Paraglaciecola sp. L3A3: one gene and its partner. The protein of the gene in region 1 binds, or shares a complex with, the protein of each later gene. Links are inferred from orthologs where the notes say so. Each region holds a gene or a part of one and is shown on either strand. Other genes may lie near its edges.

The links.
Region 2: the proteins of uvrA (region 1) and mfd are in contact, whole or in part, in a crystal structure (PDB 4DFC), measured with the Escherichia coli proteins. The link is inferred for Paraglaciecola sp. L3A3 from one-to-one orthologs.

What each region holds. Positions count from the first base shown.
Region 1 is NZ_CP047023.1:4,953,563-4,960,316, forward strand. What follows is about bases 1,456-4,881. They hold uvrA (excinuclease ABC subunit UvrA), read left to right. Parts: upstream 1,456-1,840; coding sequence 1,841-4,681; downstream 4,682-4,881. Other genes in these bases: GQR87_RS20595 (MFS transporter), read right to left, coding at 1,456-1,640; GQR87_RS20605 (DUF3299 domain-containing protein), read right to left, coding at 4,833-4,881. In the rest of the region: ssb (single-stranded DNA-binding protein), read right to left, coding at 1-287; more of GQR87_RS20595, read right to left, coding at 300-1,455; more of GQR87_RS20605, read right to left, coding at 4,882-5,318; GQR87_RS20610 (MFS transporter), read right to left, coding at 5,299-6,504; ppa (inorganic diphosphatase), read right to left, coding at 6,652-6,754. UniProt on the Escherichia coli protein: The UvrABC repair system catalyzes the recognition and processing of DNA lesions. UvrA is an ATPase and a DNA-binding protein. A damage recognition complex composed of 2 UvrA and 2 UvrB subunits scans DNA for abnormalities.
Region 2 is NZ_CP047023.1:2,647,556-2,654,978, forward strand. The notes cover bases 2,218-6,312. They hold mfd (transcription-repair coupling factor), read left to right. Parts: upstream 2,218-2,617; coding sequence 2,618-6,112; downstream 6,113-6,312. Other genes in these bases: GQR87_RS11090 (PilZ domain-containing protein), read left to right, coding at 2,218-2,618; GQR87_RS11100 (CsiV family protein), read left to right, coding at 6,112-6,312. Outside these bases: GQR87_RS11080 (phosphoribosyltransferase), read right to left, coding at 1-483; GQR87_RS11085 (lipoprotein-releasing ABC transporter permease subunit), read right to left, coding at 607-1,818; more of GQR87_RS11090, read left to right, coding at 2,016-2,217; more of GQR87_RS11100, read left to right, coding at 6,313-7,423. UniProt on the Escherichia coli protein: Couples transcription and DNA repair by recognizing RNA polymerase (RNAP) stalled at DNA lesions. Mediates ATP-dependent release of RNAP and its truncated transcript from the DNA, and recruitment of nucleotide excision repair machinery to the damaged site.

The DNA of each region.
Region 1 (6,754 bases):
TGATCTTGGCCTTCTTTGTTCTGCCATTTCCGCGTTTGCAACTTGCCTTCGACATACACTTGGCTGCCTTTACGTAAATATTCGCCAGCAATTTCAGCTAACTTGCCAAACATAGATACGCGATGCCATTCAGTTTTTTCTTGAATTTGACCGCTTTGATCTTTCCAGCTTTCAGATGTGGCCAAGGTTAGATTGGCCACCGCTTTACCATTTGGCGTATAACGTACCTCAGGATCTTTACCTAAGTTACCGACCAAAATTACTTTATTAACACCTTTACTCGCCATTTTATTTCCTCACTATTCTTGTAAACCCAGTACACGTCGTGCTTGTTGCATATCGAAGTGTTTGCCATCTGCTTTTAGATAAATAACCTGCTCATCTGAAACAACGGTTACATCCACTACACCTTCCAATTCTGAAAGTTGCTGCAGTGCCAAATCTGGTGTCTGATTAATTGTCTTAAGTGTATATCTTTTTAAACGATTCGTCGCAGAAATTCCTTGGATCAATAACAACCAAATGATGCATAACCCAGAGGCCAATACAAACACCCATTGGTTGCCTACATATTGTGAAATGCTACCTGAAAGCAGTCCTCCTATGAATGCACCAAAGAATTGAAAACTAGCATAAATGCCCATAGCAGAGCCTTTTTTACCCGCTGGCGCGATACTTGACACCATAGCCGGGAAATTGGCTTCTAAATAATTAAAACAGGTAAAAAACAGGCTGATAATAATTAATAAATAAACAATGGATGAGTGGTCGATTGCCATTACTGCAAACACTAACGCCAACCCCGCCACACTCAATAACATCACCACTTTTTGTTGTTTTTTAGCCAGTGACATCAAGGCCACTAAACCAATAATTGAGGCAAATAGTACAATTGAATAAGCTTTCCAATGAGTAGACAGAGGCCAGGCTAAATCAATTAAAAATACGGGAATTTGTACAAATAATAAAGTAATCAACATGTGTAATAACATCACGCTGATATTTAGTCGTAATAATTGCGGATGAGAAAATAAAATCTTTAAGTCTCGCACGATAGGTAAGGTGTCACCTCTAGGGGCGATGTTTTTGCCGTTGGGCACAACAAATACCACCAGCAGAATACATAATAGCGCTAAGGTACCAGTAGCGAAGAAAATACCACTTAAGCCATATTTACCCACTACTAGCGGGCCCAGTAATAAAGCTAAGTAAAAAGAAAAACCGATAGAAATACCGATAATAGCCATAACTTTAGGTCTTTGTTCTTCTCGGGTTAGGTCACCGGCTAAGGCCATAATGGCTCCGGCAATAGCACCCGCCCCTTGTAAGAATCGGCCAATCACTACCCATTGCATACTTTCAGCATTGGCTGCCACTAAACTTCCCACGGCAAATATTAATAAACCACCAGCAATAACTGGCTTACGACCTATTTTGTCTGACAGCACCCCCATAGGGATTTGCAAAACAGCTTGAGTTAAACCATAACCACCAATAGCTAAGCCCACCAAAAATGCGGAATAATCAGGATAATGCTGTGCACTAATAGCTAATACAGGCATGATCATAAACAAGCCAAGCATGCGTAATACGTAGATAAACGCCAGTGAAAAGGCTGTGCGGAGTTCGGTAGAATTCAAGGTTAGGTCAGTTTTTTAAAGGTCGTTAAATAACAATACTAAAAATGGCCGAGAACCTTAGCATATTTTGCATTTTTCAGGAATATTAATCAGCAAAGAATTAACTTTTAGTTAAGAATTCAAAAGATAATGCCGCTTACCGTAGTGCTAATTTTAAGAGTATGTAATACTTCTTCTTTTGCGCTGATACAGATCTAATAATGGCAAATATTGAAGTACGCGGGGCCCGCACCCACAATCTTAAGAACATCAGTCTAGACATTCCTAGAGATAAGCTCACCGTTATTACTGGGCTATCTGGCTCAGGCAAATCCTCTCTCGCCTTCGATACCTTGTATGCAGAAGGGCAAAGACGTTATGTTGAGTCTCTTTCAGCCTACGCTAGGCAGTTTTTGTCTATGATGGAAAAGCCAGATGTGGATCACATTGGCGGTCTTTCTCCGGCCATTTCTATTGAACAAAAATCAACATCCCATAACCCACGCTCTACTGTGGGCACTATCACCGAAATTTATGATTATTTGCGTTTGTTATATGCGCGAGTAGGTGAACCTCGTTGTCCTGATCACAACGTACCGCTAGATGCACAGACTATCAGTCAAATGGTTGACAGAGTCATGACTATGCCTGCTGACAATAAATTAATGTTGTTAGCCCCTGTGGTGCAAGATCGTAAAGGTGAACATTTAAAAACCTTAGAAAACCTATCGGCCCAAGGTTTTATTCGCGCTAGAATCGACGGTAATGTCTGTGATTTATCTGATCCACCAGAGCTAGATCTACACAAAAAACACACTATAGAAGTAGTAGTGGATCGTTTTAAAGTGCGTGAAGACTTAAAACTCCGCTTAGCTGAATCTTTCGAGACAGCACTTAATCTATCTGGCGGCACAGCTAAAGTGGCCTATATGGATGAGCCCGACAAAGAAGCTCTGGTATTTTCTTCTAACTTTGCTTGCCCACACTGTGGATACAGCATGGCCGAGCTTGAGCCAAGATTGTTCTCTTTTAATAACCCAGCAGGGGCATGTCAAAGCTGTGATGGTTTAGGTACTAGACAATTTTTCGACCCACACCGCATTATTGCTAACGATGAGTTGAGCTTATCAGGTGGTGCTATTCGTGGTTGGGATAAACGTAGTTATTACTACTTCCAAATGTTACAAGCCGTAGCCGATCATTATGACTTTGATTTGACCAAACCTTTTGCAGAATTAGACGATAAAGCTAAAGATATAGTGCTACATGGTAGTAAAGGTACATCGTTAAAATTCAAATATATCAATGATCGCGGCGATATAATGGAACGTAAGCATCCCTTCGAAGGGATAATTCCTAATATGGAACGTCGTTACAAAGAAACCGAATCAAATGCGGTACGCGATGAATTAGCTAAGTATTTAAGCCAACAACATTGTTCTAGCTGTTCAGGTACGCGTTTACGTTTAGAAGCCAGAAATGTATTTATCGGCGAAACGCCACTGCATGTGATTACTGATTTATCGATTGCTGAAGCATTAGAGTTTTTCTCTACCGTGAAATTAACCGGTAAACGGGAAAAAATAGCTGAAAAAATATTTAAAGAAATTAACGACCGACTTACCTTCTTAGTTAACGTTGGACTCAATTATTTATCGCTTTCCCGTAGTGCCGATACGTTATCTGGTGGCGAAGCTCAACGTATCCGCTTAGCCAGTCAAATAGGCGCAGGTTTAGTAGGCGTGATGTATGTGTTGGACGAACCTTCTATTGGTTTACATCAAAGAGACAATGAAAGATTACTTGAAACCCTGATCCATTTACGTGATTTAGGTAATACCGTTTTGGTTGTAGAGCATGATGAAGATGCCATTCGCGCGGCTGACTTTGTACTCGATATAGGCCCAGGAGCCGGTGTACATGGTGGTGAAATTGTCGCCCAAGGCACTATCGATGACATTAAAAACAGTGAACATTCACTGACTGGTAAGTATCTTTCAGGACGTGAAAGAATAGAAATTCCTGCCAAGCGTACTGAGATTGATCAAGATAAATGGATTGAAATCACTGGTGCCTCTGGCAATAACTTACAAGACGTTACTTTCCGAGCACCGATTGGATTAATGACCTGTGTTACCGGTGTTTCTGGCTCAGGTAAGTCAACCTTAATCAATGACACCTTTTATCGTTTAGCACATCATGCGCTAAATGGTGCTACCACAGGCGAAGCTGCGCCTTATAAACAGATTACTGGTTTAGAGTTTATGGATAAGGTAGTTGATATTGACCAAAGTCCAATTGGTCGTACACCTCGTTCTAATCCAGCCACTTATGCGGGGATATTTACTCCAGTACGTGAATTATTCGCAGGTACTCAAGAAGCTCGATCTCGTGGCTATAAACCTGGCCGTTTCAGTTTTAACGTCAAAGGTGGACGTTGTGAAGCTTGCCAAGGTGACGGCGTAATAAAAGTAGAAATGCACTTTTTACCTGACGTTTATGTACCTTGTGATGTGTGTAAAGGCAAACGCTACAATCGTGAAACCTTAGAGATCCAATACAAAGGATTTAATATACATCAAGTATTAGACATGACAGTAGAAGAAGCCCGTCCCTTCTTTGATGTGATTCCAGCCATTGCCCGCAAGTTGCAAACTCTCATTGATGTTGGTTTGTCTTATATACGTTTAGGCCAAGCTGCCACCACTTTATCTGGTGGTGAAGCACAACGGGTGAAGCTGGCTAAAGAGCTGTCAAAGCGAGATACAGGACAAACACTGTACATACTTGACGAACCTACCACAGGGTTACATTTCCACGATATAAAACAATTACTGGAAGTCCTACACAGGCTTAGAGATCACGGTAATACGGTAGTGGTGATTGAACATAATTTAGATGTGATTAAAACTGCAGATTGGATAGTAGATTTAGGGCCAGAAGGCGGTTCTGGCGGTGGAAAAATTATTGCACAAGGCACACCTGAAGACGTTGCTGAAGTAGAAGGTTCGCATACGGCGCGTTTTCTTAAACCTTTGTTAGAAAAAAACAGAAGTGAATAATACCCACTAAAATTATTCATAAACAAAAAACGCAGCTTACCGCTGCGTTTTTTATGCTGAAATTGTTAAAGCTACTAGAACAAGTTGCACAGACAGTCAAAAAACTCTTATTTGTTCACCGTTCGGCGACCAGAAATCCGACAATATAATTTTAACCATCATATGGATTCATTTGTATGCCCGCTAAGGAATAACCAACCGTGGCTACATCACCTTGCCAGCCATGGGTTGTCAAAGTACCTGTTATCCAGACAGCATCTTGTATCGTATCTATGGGTACACCTTTAGCAAACTTTACATAAACAATTTGATTGGCCGGAGGTGGCGGCACATGGATACAGGCACCAAAATATGGCACTAATAAAAACTCAGTTGTGGCAGAGTTATCACCCTCTAAAGGTACAATAAATCCCGGAATTTTTACTAACTTACCATTCAGGCTTTCAACCACAGGCGCATTAACCCCTAATTGCATCATAGAGCCGTCATGACTTAATTCTACATCTGGAGCTTGGTAGTTTTTCGGTATCATATCTTCCCAGAATAATTCTAACGGCTGTTCAGCCAATGAATGAAAACTGCAAAATATAAACAGCAAAGAAAAAAGTAGCGGTATGTTAATCGTTATTTTGTGCATTATTTTTATTGGTCCATACTAGTGGATTAATAATGACCTCTCGGCCAAGTGAAGGATTATTTGGCATATTCAAAGCCAAAGCTAGCGAACATATGGCAAACCCGCTACCAATATAAAATACTAGAATAGGAGAGGTTAACCAAACTATACCAAGCAAAGCAGGGATAACCACAGCCGCAATGTGATTAATGGTAAAACTAACCGCTGCAGTAGAGGCAATGTCTTTGGGATCTGCAATTTTTTGAAAATAGGTTCTCACTGCAATAGCCATAGCAAAAAATAAATGATCAATTACATAAAGACCCGCAGCAAGATAGGCTTGATCAACCATGGCATAACTTGAGAAGACAAAAATTAAGCCTATATATTCAATTGTCAGTGCTTTACGTTCACCAATACGGCTGATCCAACGACCAATTTTGGGTGCAAAAAATAAATTAAATACATAATTAATCATAAACAATAGACTAATATCACCCACTGAAAAACCAAATTTTTCCACCATCATGAACGAAGCAAATACCATAAATATTTGTCTTCTGGCACCACTAAAAAACACTAAGCCGTAGTACAACCAATATCGTTTACGTAAGAATAATTGTTTGTGTTGGATAGGCCCGTGAGTAAAAGTATCAAAACTGGTCCACATAACAAAAACTATAATTAAGCCCACACCACCAGCCAACATGTACATAGCTAAATATGAATAACCTAACCACTCCATAAAGACCCAAACTGCGCCATAAGCCAGTAGGGAGGCAAAACTTTTTACTGCCAATTGCTGGCCCATAAAATGAGCGGCTTTATCTTTTTCAATCCATTGCAAAGTTAAAGATTGATTGATGGTTTCAAAGTCATGAAAACCAATAGACATTAAAACTGTGGTGCAATACAGACCAAACTCGAAAGGCAGCCAACCAGTCAATGCCACACCGACACACATAACTGCCAGTGAAATAAGCGCAAACAGCTGTTCTTTTATTACCAACAACACAAAAACAGCAGTAAAAGCTAAAAAACCTGGCACCTCTCGCAAACTTTGCAACATGCCAATTTCAGCACCAGTAAATGCCGCCTTTTCTACCACAAAGTTATTTAACAATGCATTCCAGATAGAAAAAACCAGCGGCATCACAAAAGCCATCATTAACAATAATAATTGAGGGGTTTGGCGGATAGATGACATAGCAGGTAATTTGCGCATACATGAGCCTTAGTGATTGAAATAGGATTATGCCACGAATGAGAAATTACAATCTAGCGAGAAACAAAAAAGCCGAGACAATAAATTGTCTCGGCTTTTTGTTTAATCTTCAGTGATTAACTGTAAAAGTTAAGCAATAGATTCGTTATATAACTTAACGCTGTTTACTAGTTCAGCTTTAGCAGCAGCAGCATCTTCCCAACCGTCAATTTTCACCCATTTATTGGCTTCT
Region 2 (7,423 bases), 2.3 Mb from region 1 along the record:
CTCATGGGGAAACACTAACCACTCGTTACTTTCATGTACAAAATAATCTGGCACAATATTAGTTTTGTTATTATCTGGTTTGTAATATGGGCAAGCAATGCGTATATCTTTAGGCATATTAGCCCGTGATAACTTTTTAATTTGCGCCATTAAAGCTTCAACACTTCGGCCTGAATCAAATACATCATCAACAATTAGTAAACTATCTTCAGCATTGGCATTTTCTATTAAATAATGTAAACCATGAACTTTAATAGTTTTAGATTGTTGATTTATTCCATAATATGAAGAGGTACGGACAGCTATATGATCAGTCTCTACTTTTTTGAAGTCAAAATACTCTTGAACAGCAATACCAATTGGTGCACCACCTCGCCAAATACCAATAATAAATTCAGGGCGAAAACCACTGTCATAAACTTGGGCAGCAACACGGAATGAATCTTCCAGAAGTTGCTGTGCGGTGATAAATGTTTTTTCCATCAATATTGACCTTATGAAACCTTCCACCATGTATTTTATGGTGAGTTTTGTGTTTTGATAACAATTGTAGACTAGCCGGTCATTGTATACCGAAATAACCTTAATTACAGAGTTCTACGCGATTTATTCATATTTTAATGCATTCGCTGGACTGACTTTTAGCGCTTGGTAGGCTGGATACAAACTTGCCACAAAACACAATATCAAGGATGTGAGGATCAGAATGCCGACTTGATGCCATTGTAAATCTATTGGTAAACCAGTGCCATCTGGCCCTAAAAAGATGGGGACATTCAATAAATCTAAAATATTATTGATTTGCGATACCAACAGTAAACCTAAGGTTAAACCAATTACAGTCCCCTTAATGCCATTGTATGCACCATTAAACAAAAATATGCCCATAATGTTTTTACGGGTCATTCCTTGAGTCAGTAATATAGCGATATCCCCTTGTTTCTCGGTCACCACCATGACTAATGCTGACACAATATTAAATGCAGCCACAGCGACAATTAATAACAACATCAGCGACATCATATTTTTTTCCATTTTAACAGCATCAAATAATGCGCCTTGTTGAATGCGCCAATTAGTCGATTCATAACCAAGGTTTTCTAACTCAGCTGATACCGCTTTATAATCAAACGCATCTTGTAAAAATAACCGAGTTTGCGCGATACCCTGTTTTTTAGCACGCAATAATTTTGCAGCATCATCAACATTAAGCAGAATGACTTTATCGTCTAAAGCCGATCCCACATCGTATATGCCCACCACGTTAAAAACTCTTTGGCTATAAATCCGCCCGAAAGGACCAAAAAAACTATTGCCTGAGGCTATTAATCGAGTTTTGTCGCCTATCCGTAGTTGTAATTGAATAGACAAAGCACGGCCTATCACCACCCCATACTCACCTTTATTTAAATCAGACAGTTTGCCAATCAACATATTATTGCTAATAACCGAAGAGGTCTGCATCGCTTCCGGATCCACGCCATGAAACTGCACACCTTTAAGCCCTTGTGCTGATTGTATTAATCCCTCACCCTCAATATATTCTGTACTGGCAAGCACGCCAGCAATATCATCAAATTGAGTGGGTTCAAAAGATGAATGATTATTGGTTTTCACTAAAATATGAGGTGTAATACCTAGATTACGCAGTTTTAGTTCGCCTTCAAATCCGTTCATAACAGACAAAACGGTAATCAAAGACATTAAGCCTAAAGCAATGCCGGCCACAGAAAACATATTAATAAAGGCAATAAAATTACTACCTTTTGAGGCTTTTGCATAACGTAAGCCAATAAAAGCAGGTAAAGGATAAAACATGTAAGATAGGACTCTTTGCCAATAAACAGTTAAAAAATAAGTGTTTAACTATTGGTATACTATTGAATGTTGATGAATAATACGTGCTTGATGGCTATGTCACAAGTAAAGCATATGTTTCATTACGCCAATTGTTAGTATGTAGAACTGCTTTTGTGAATGATCAATAATAACCAAATCATAGACTCGGGGAATGAATGGATAAATTAACTCTGCAGCAGAAACATGAACAATTCAGTGAATTCTTTATGATTAATCACGATCTCCCAGTCAATATACGTGAACTTGCACGTGACTTTGCTTTACCTGATGTTGATGATCTACACAACCACATGCCCTATACCTTTCAAGTGGCCAGTGAGATAGGGGCTATAGAAAGCAAAGCATTGCGACCTTTACGTAATTTAGGTGAGCATGCTAGTGAATTAGTGGAATTTCTCAATCATCAATCCCGCAAGATTGATTTAATGATGTCACTTATTTTACAACAGCAATCAGATCCAGCAGAGCAATTTTATTCTGTTCAATTTGGTGGCGGTGGTATCACGATTAGTACCGACAAACCAATTGATATAGGTACAAAAATCGAACTTAAACTTTTTCTTCGAGAAGAAGCTTGTGCCATATTTTGTTTTGCTGAAGTAATCACTTGTAAGCCCCACCAAGATACGTACCATATATCCCTAATTTACACTCGTATTCGTGAAGAAGACCAAGACTTATTGGTCAAAGCGAGTCTCCATTTACAAGCGATTGCCTTGCGCAAACGAAATAAGCAAAAACAAAACGAACAAAATTAATGACTCTTAGTATATTTTCACCACCGTTACCTAACAACACTCAAAAGTCTAAAAACGATATTCGTCATTGGGGTTCACTCCAAGGAAGTAGTAACGCTTTAGTCATTGCCAATGCAGCAAATAATGCCGACGGACCAATCTTACTAGTAACTGCTGATACCCCTAGCGCTATCAAGTTAGAAAAAGAGCTAGATTATTTCTTAGAAGATCAAACTTTAGAAGTACAATTATTTCCAGACTGGGAAACCCTTCCCTATGATAATTTTTCACCTCATCAAGATATAGTCTCACAAAGATTAGAAGCACTTTATCGACTCACACAAGGTGATAAACGCATATTTATAGTGCCCATCAATACCTTGATGATGCGCATGGCGCCAGTAGATTATATTGGCAAATATTTGCTTATACTGAAAGTTAAGCAAAAATTGGCCATTGATAATTTTAGATCAGGTTTAGAACGTGCTGGCTATTTGCATGTTAACCAAGTGATGAGTCACAGTGAGTTTTCAATACGCGGTAGTATTATCGATTTATTCCCTATGGGTAGCCAACATCCGTTCCGCATAGATTTATTTGATGACGAAATTGATACCATTCGCCATTTCGATCCTGAGACACAGCGCTCAGGAGATAAGATTGATGAAATAAAATTATTACCCGCCAGAGAATTCCCAACTGATAAAGAAGCCACTAGTTTATTTAGACAACAATATTTAACAAAATTTGATGCTAATAACAGTAAGGAATCGGTTTTTCATCAAGTAGGCAAAGGATTAATGCCTGGCGGTATTGAATATTTCTTACCCTTGTTTTTTACCGAAACAGCCACCTTATTTGATTACCTGAATCAAGATACTACAGTGTTAATGCACGGTGACTTACATAAAGCCCATGAACATCATTGGAAAGACGTTAATCATAGATACGAACAACTAAGATACAATTTAGTCAGGCCGTTACTTCATCCTGCAGATATATACATGCGAGACGAGGAGTTATTTGCCGCTCTGAAAAATTGGCCCAGAGTACAAATACAATCTGAGAACCTAGATAAAAAGTCTGGGCATTATAACTTTGCTACGTCTGTTGTAACCGAGGTGGCCTTAAAACCACAGAATAAAATCCCTTGGACTGGATTAAAACAGCAAATAGCCGATTGGCAGTCTAAAAAAGTAAAGGTTTTATTCAGTGCCGAATCAGCTGGACGCCGTGAAGGTTTATTAGAAATATTAACTAAAGCTGATATCAAACCTAAACATTTCAAACATTTTAGCGATTTCATTTTAAGTGATGACGAAATAGGCATTACAGTTGGCCCTGCCGAATTTAGCTTTTTGTTGTCAGATCCTGAATCAGATATAGCCTTTATTACAGAAACCGAATTACTGGGTCACAAAATAAGCCATAGGCGTAAAAGAGATACCCGCCAAGGCACAGATGAAAATGCCATTATCCGCAATTTGGCTGAATTGCGTTTAGGCCAGCCAGTGGTACATTTTGATCATGGTGTAGGACGCTATTTAGGCTTACAAACTCTGGATGCCGGTGGCGTCACCACAGAATATTTATCCATTGAATATGCGAAAAAAGCCAAACTTTATGTACCTGTTGCTTCATTACATTTAATCAGCCGTTACAGTGGTGGTGATATCGATCATGCACCTTTACATCATTTAGGTAATGACACTTGGACTAAAGCTAAAAATAAAGCTGCCGAAAAAGTACGAGATGTAGCAGCACAACTGTTAGACGTTTATGCCAGACGAGCAGCGAAACCGGGCTTTGCCTTTAAAATTGCTTGGGATGAATACCAAGCATTTAGTGATAGTTTTCCTTTTGACGAAACGCTAGATCAACAAAAAGCAATTAATGCTGTTATTCAAGACATGGGTTCTGCTAATGCAATGGATAGATTAGTCTGTGGTGATGTTGGCTTTGGTAAAACAGAAGTGGCCATGCGCGCAGCGTTTATCGCAGCTAACCAGGGCAAACAAGTAGCGATTTTAGTGCCCACCACGCTGCTGGCCCAACAACATTTTGAAAACTTCAAAGAACGCTTTGTCAACTGTCCCTTTAGAATTGAAGTGTTATCACGCTTCGTTAGTGCGAAAGATGCCAAACAAGTCATTGCCAATATAGAAGAAGGTAAAATCGATATTGTGGTGGGTACGCATACCCTGTTACAAGAAAAGCTTAAATTTAATGACTTGGGCTTAGTAATAATTGATGAAGAACACAGGTTTGGCGTACGTCAAAAAGAGAAGTTTAAAGCATTACGTTCAGACGTAGATATTCTAACGTTAACCGCCACACCTATTCCTCGTACCTTAAATATGGCACTCAGTGGAATGCGCGATTTGTCGATTATTGCGACTCCGCCTGCCAAACGTTTACCTATTAAAACTTTTGTGCAACAGCGCAATAAAGAGCTTATTCGCGAAGCTATCATGCGAGAAATTCTCCGTGGTGGTCAAGTGTACTTCTTGCACAACGAAGTAGACACAATTGAAAAAACAGCCGAAGAGATAAAAGAAATTGTTCCTGAAGCCCGCATTTCAATTGGCCATGGGCAAATGCGAGAACGTGAATTAGAAAAAGTCATGACAGACTTTTATCACCAAAGATCAAACGTGCTTCTATGTACAACCATTATAGAAACCGGTATTGACGTACCCTCAGCCAATACCATTGTAATGGACAGAGCGGATCATTTAGGTTTAGCGCAATTACACCAATTACGTGGTCGTGTAGGTCGTTCACATCACCAAGCTTATGCTTATTTATTAACCCCACACCCTAGACGTTTAACAAAAGATGCAAAAAAACGACTAGAAGCAATTTCTTCTCTGGAAGAACTTGGAGCTGGTTTTGCTTTAGCCACTCACGATCTAGAAATTCGTGGGGCGGGTGAACTTTTAGGTGATGGTCAATCAGGTCAAATATCCAGTATCGGCTTTACCTTATACATGGATATGTTAGAACAAGCTGTCGAAGCATTAAAAGAAGGTAAAGAGCCTAGTTTAGATAAGGCTTTATCTGAACAAACAGATATAGATCTGCGAATACCTGCACTAATACCTGATGATTATATTCATGATGTGAATACACGTTTATCTTTGTATAAAAACCTAGCTGGTTGTAAAGATGAACGAGCAATAAACGAATTACAAATCGAAATGATTGATCGCTTTGGTTTATTACCGCAAAGCACCAAGAATTTATTAGACATAGCCTTGTTAAAAATCAAAGCTAAAATAATTGGAATCAGTAAAGCAGAGGGTACGAGTAAAGGAGGGTTTGTTGAGTTCTCACAAAAAACTCAAATTGACCCAGGTTTTATTATTAAGTTGATACAGTCACAACCAAGAGTGTATAAGTTAGACGGACCACAAAAATTGAAATTTAACGTGCCTACTGAATCAGCCGCAGATAGACTAGCTATGTTTAAAGATATCCTTGATCAATTTAGTCAACAATTGCGTCCAGCATAATGAGTAATATAAGTAAAATGCAAAGTGTATTAACTAGTAGTATCAAAAAGGCAGTCACTTCACTTGGTGTGGCTGTAGTCACTTCAGCTGTCTTAAATTCATCGGCTTATGCGGCTGATAAAGAATGGTGGTTTGATGTTGAAGTCATCGTTTTTACTCGAGATTTGTCTACCAGCCCTGTAGCAGAGGCTTTTACTCAATCTTCTTTATTGCCCGCTGCTACTGAGCATACAGATTTAATTACTTCTTATTTAACACCTGATTTGACTTATATGCGCGGAGATTTACCTTTTTGTCGTCAGTCAAAACTCGCAGCCATAGAACAACAGAGACAAAAGGATTTTGCATTTCCTCAACCTATAGTTGAAGCAGAAGAACAAACAGGTGAGCAAGTAGAAAACTCAATTCCTGAACTCGTATCAGTGCAGACTGATGAAACAGTAAATACGGAAACCACGACAGACGAGAATTTTGAATACCAAGTAGCCACCACAGATATATTTGCTGACCAAGACAAAGATTCGGCTTCTAAGCTTGCCTCAGCAGCACCTGCTCTAAAGGACAAAATACAAGAAACAGAATTAGCAAAGCAATTGACTGAAGAGTCATTGAACGAAGAATCCGCAATTCAATATTTACCAATCACCATTAACTGGATTGAATGGCAAATACCTGCTCAATTGCCTTGTGCCTATGCTGAACAAGTCGAACCATCAATTGAATTTTTACCCCAAGTAGAAAGTGAAACAGTATCCAAAGATCCGCTGACATTAATTAGCCAAGTGCCTAAGGTGATTAATGGCGTTGAATGGTTAAATAAATCACAAGCGCCATTTTTATTGCCACAAGATCAACTGCGCATGACAGAGCTGTATACCAGTATAAAAAAACAGCGTGGGATTGAACCTATGATCCACCTAGCTTGGCGTCAACAAGTGACTTTTGGCGCTGACAATGCCCAAGGTTACCGTTTGTTTGCCGGTGATAATTTTGCCGCACAATTTGATATTAACGGTCAACCTAAAATTCAACAAGATGTATTAAATCAAGTACAAACTGAAACGGTTGTTGTTGATGACGAATTGTATATACCTAAAGAAGAAAGAGAAAAGTTATCAGCCAGCGAACTGGAAGAATTGATAACAAAACTTAAGCCTAATACAACAATAAACGAGCTTACTGAAGAAGACCTTTTAACTAAAATTGAACAAGCCTTACTCAGTGAAACTATTATTGACAAGGATTTACCCACTAAACAAACACCAGATCAAACAGAGTTGTTGGCAGAACTCACACAACTATGGGGGGTAG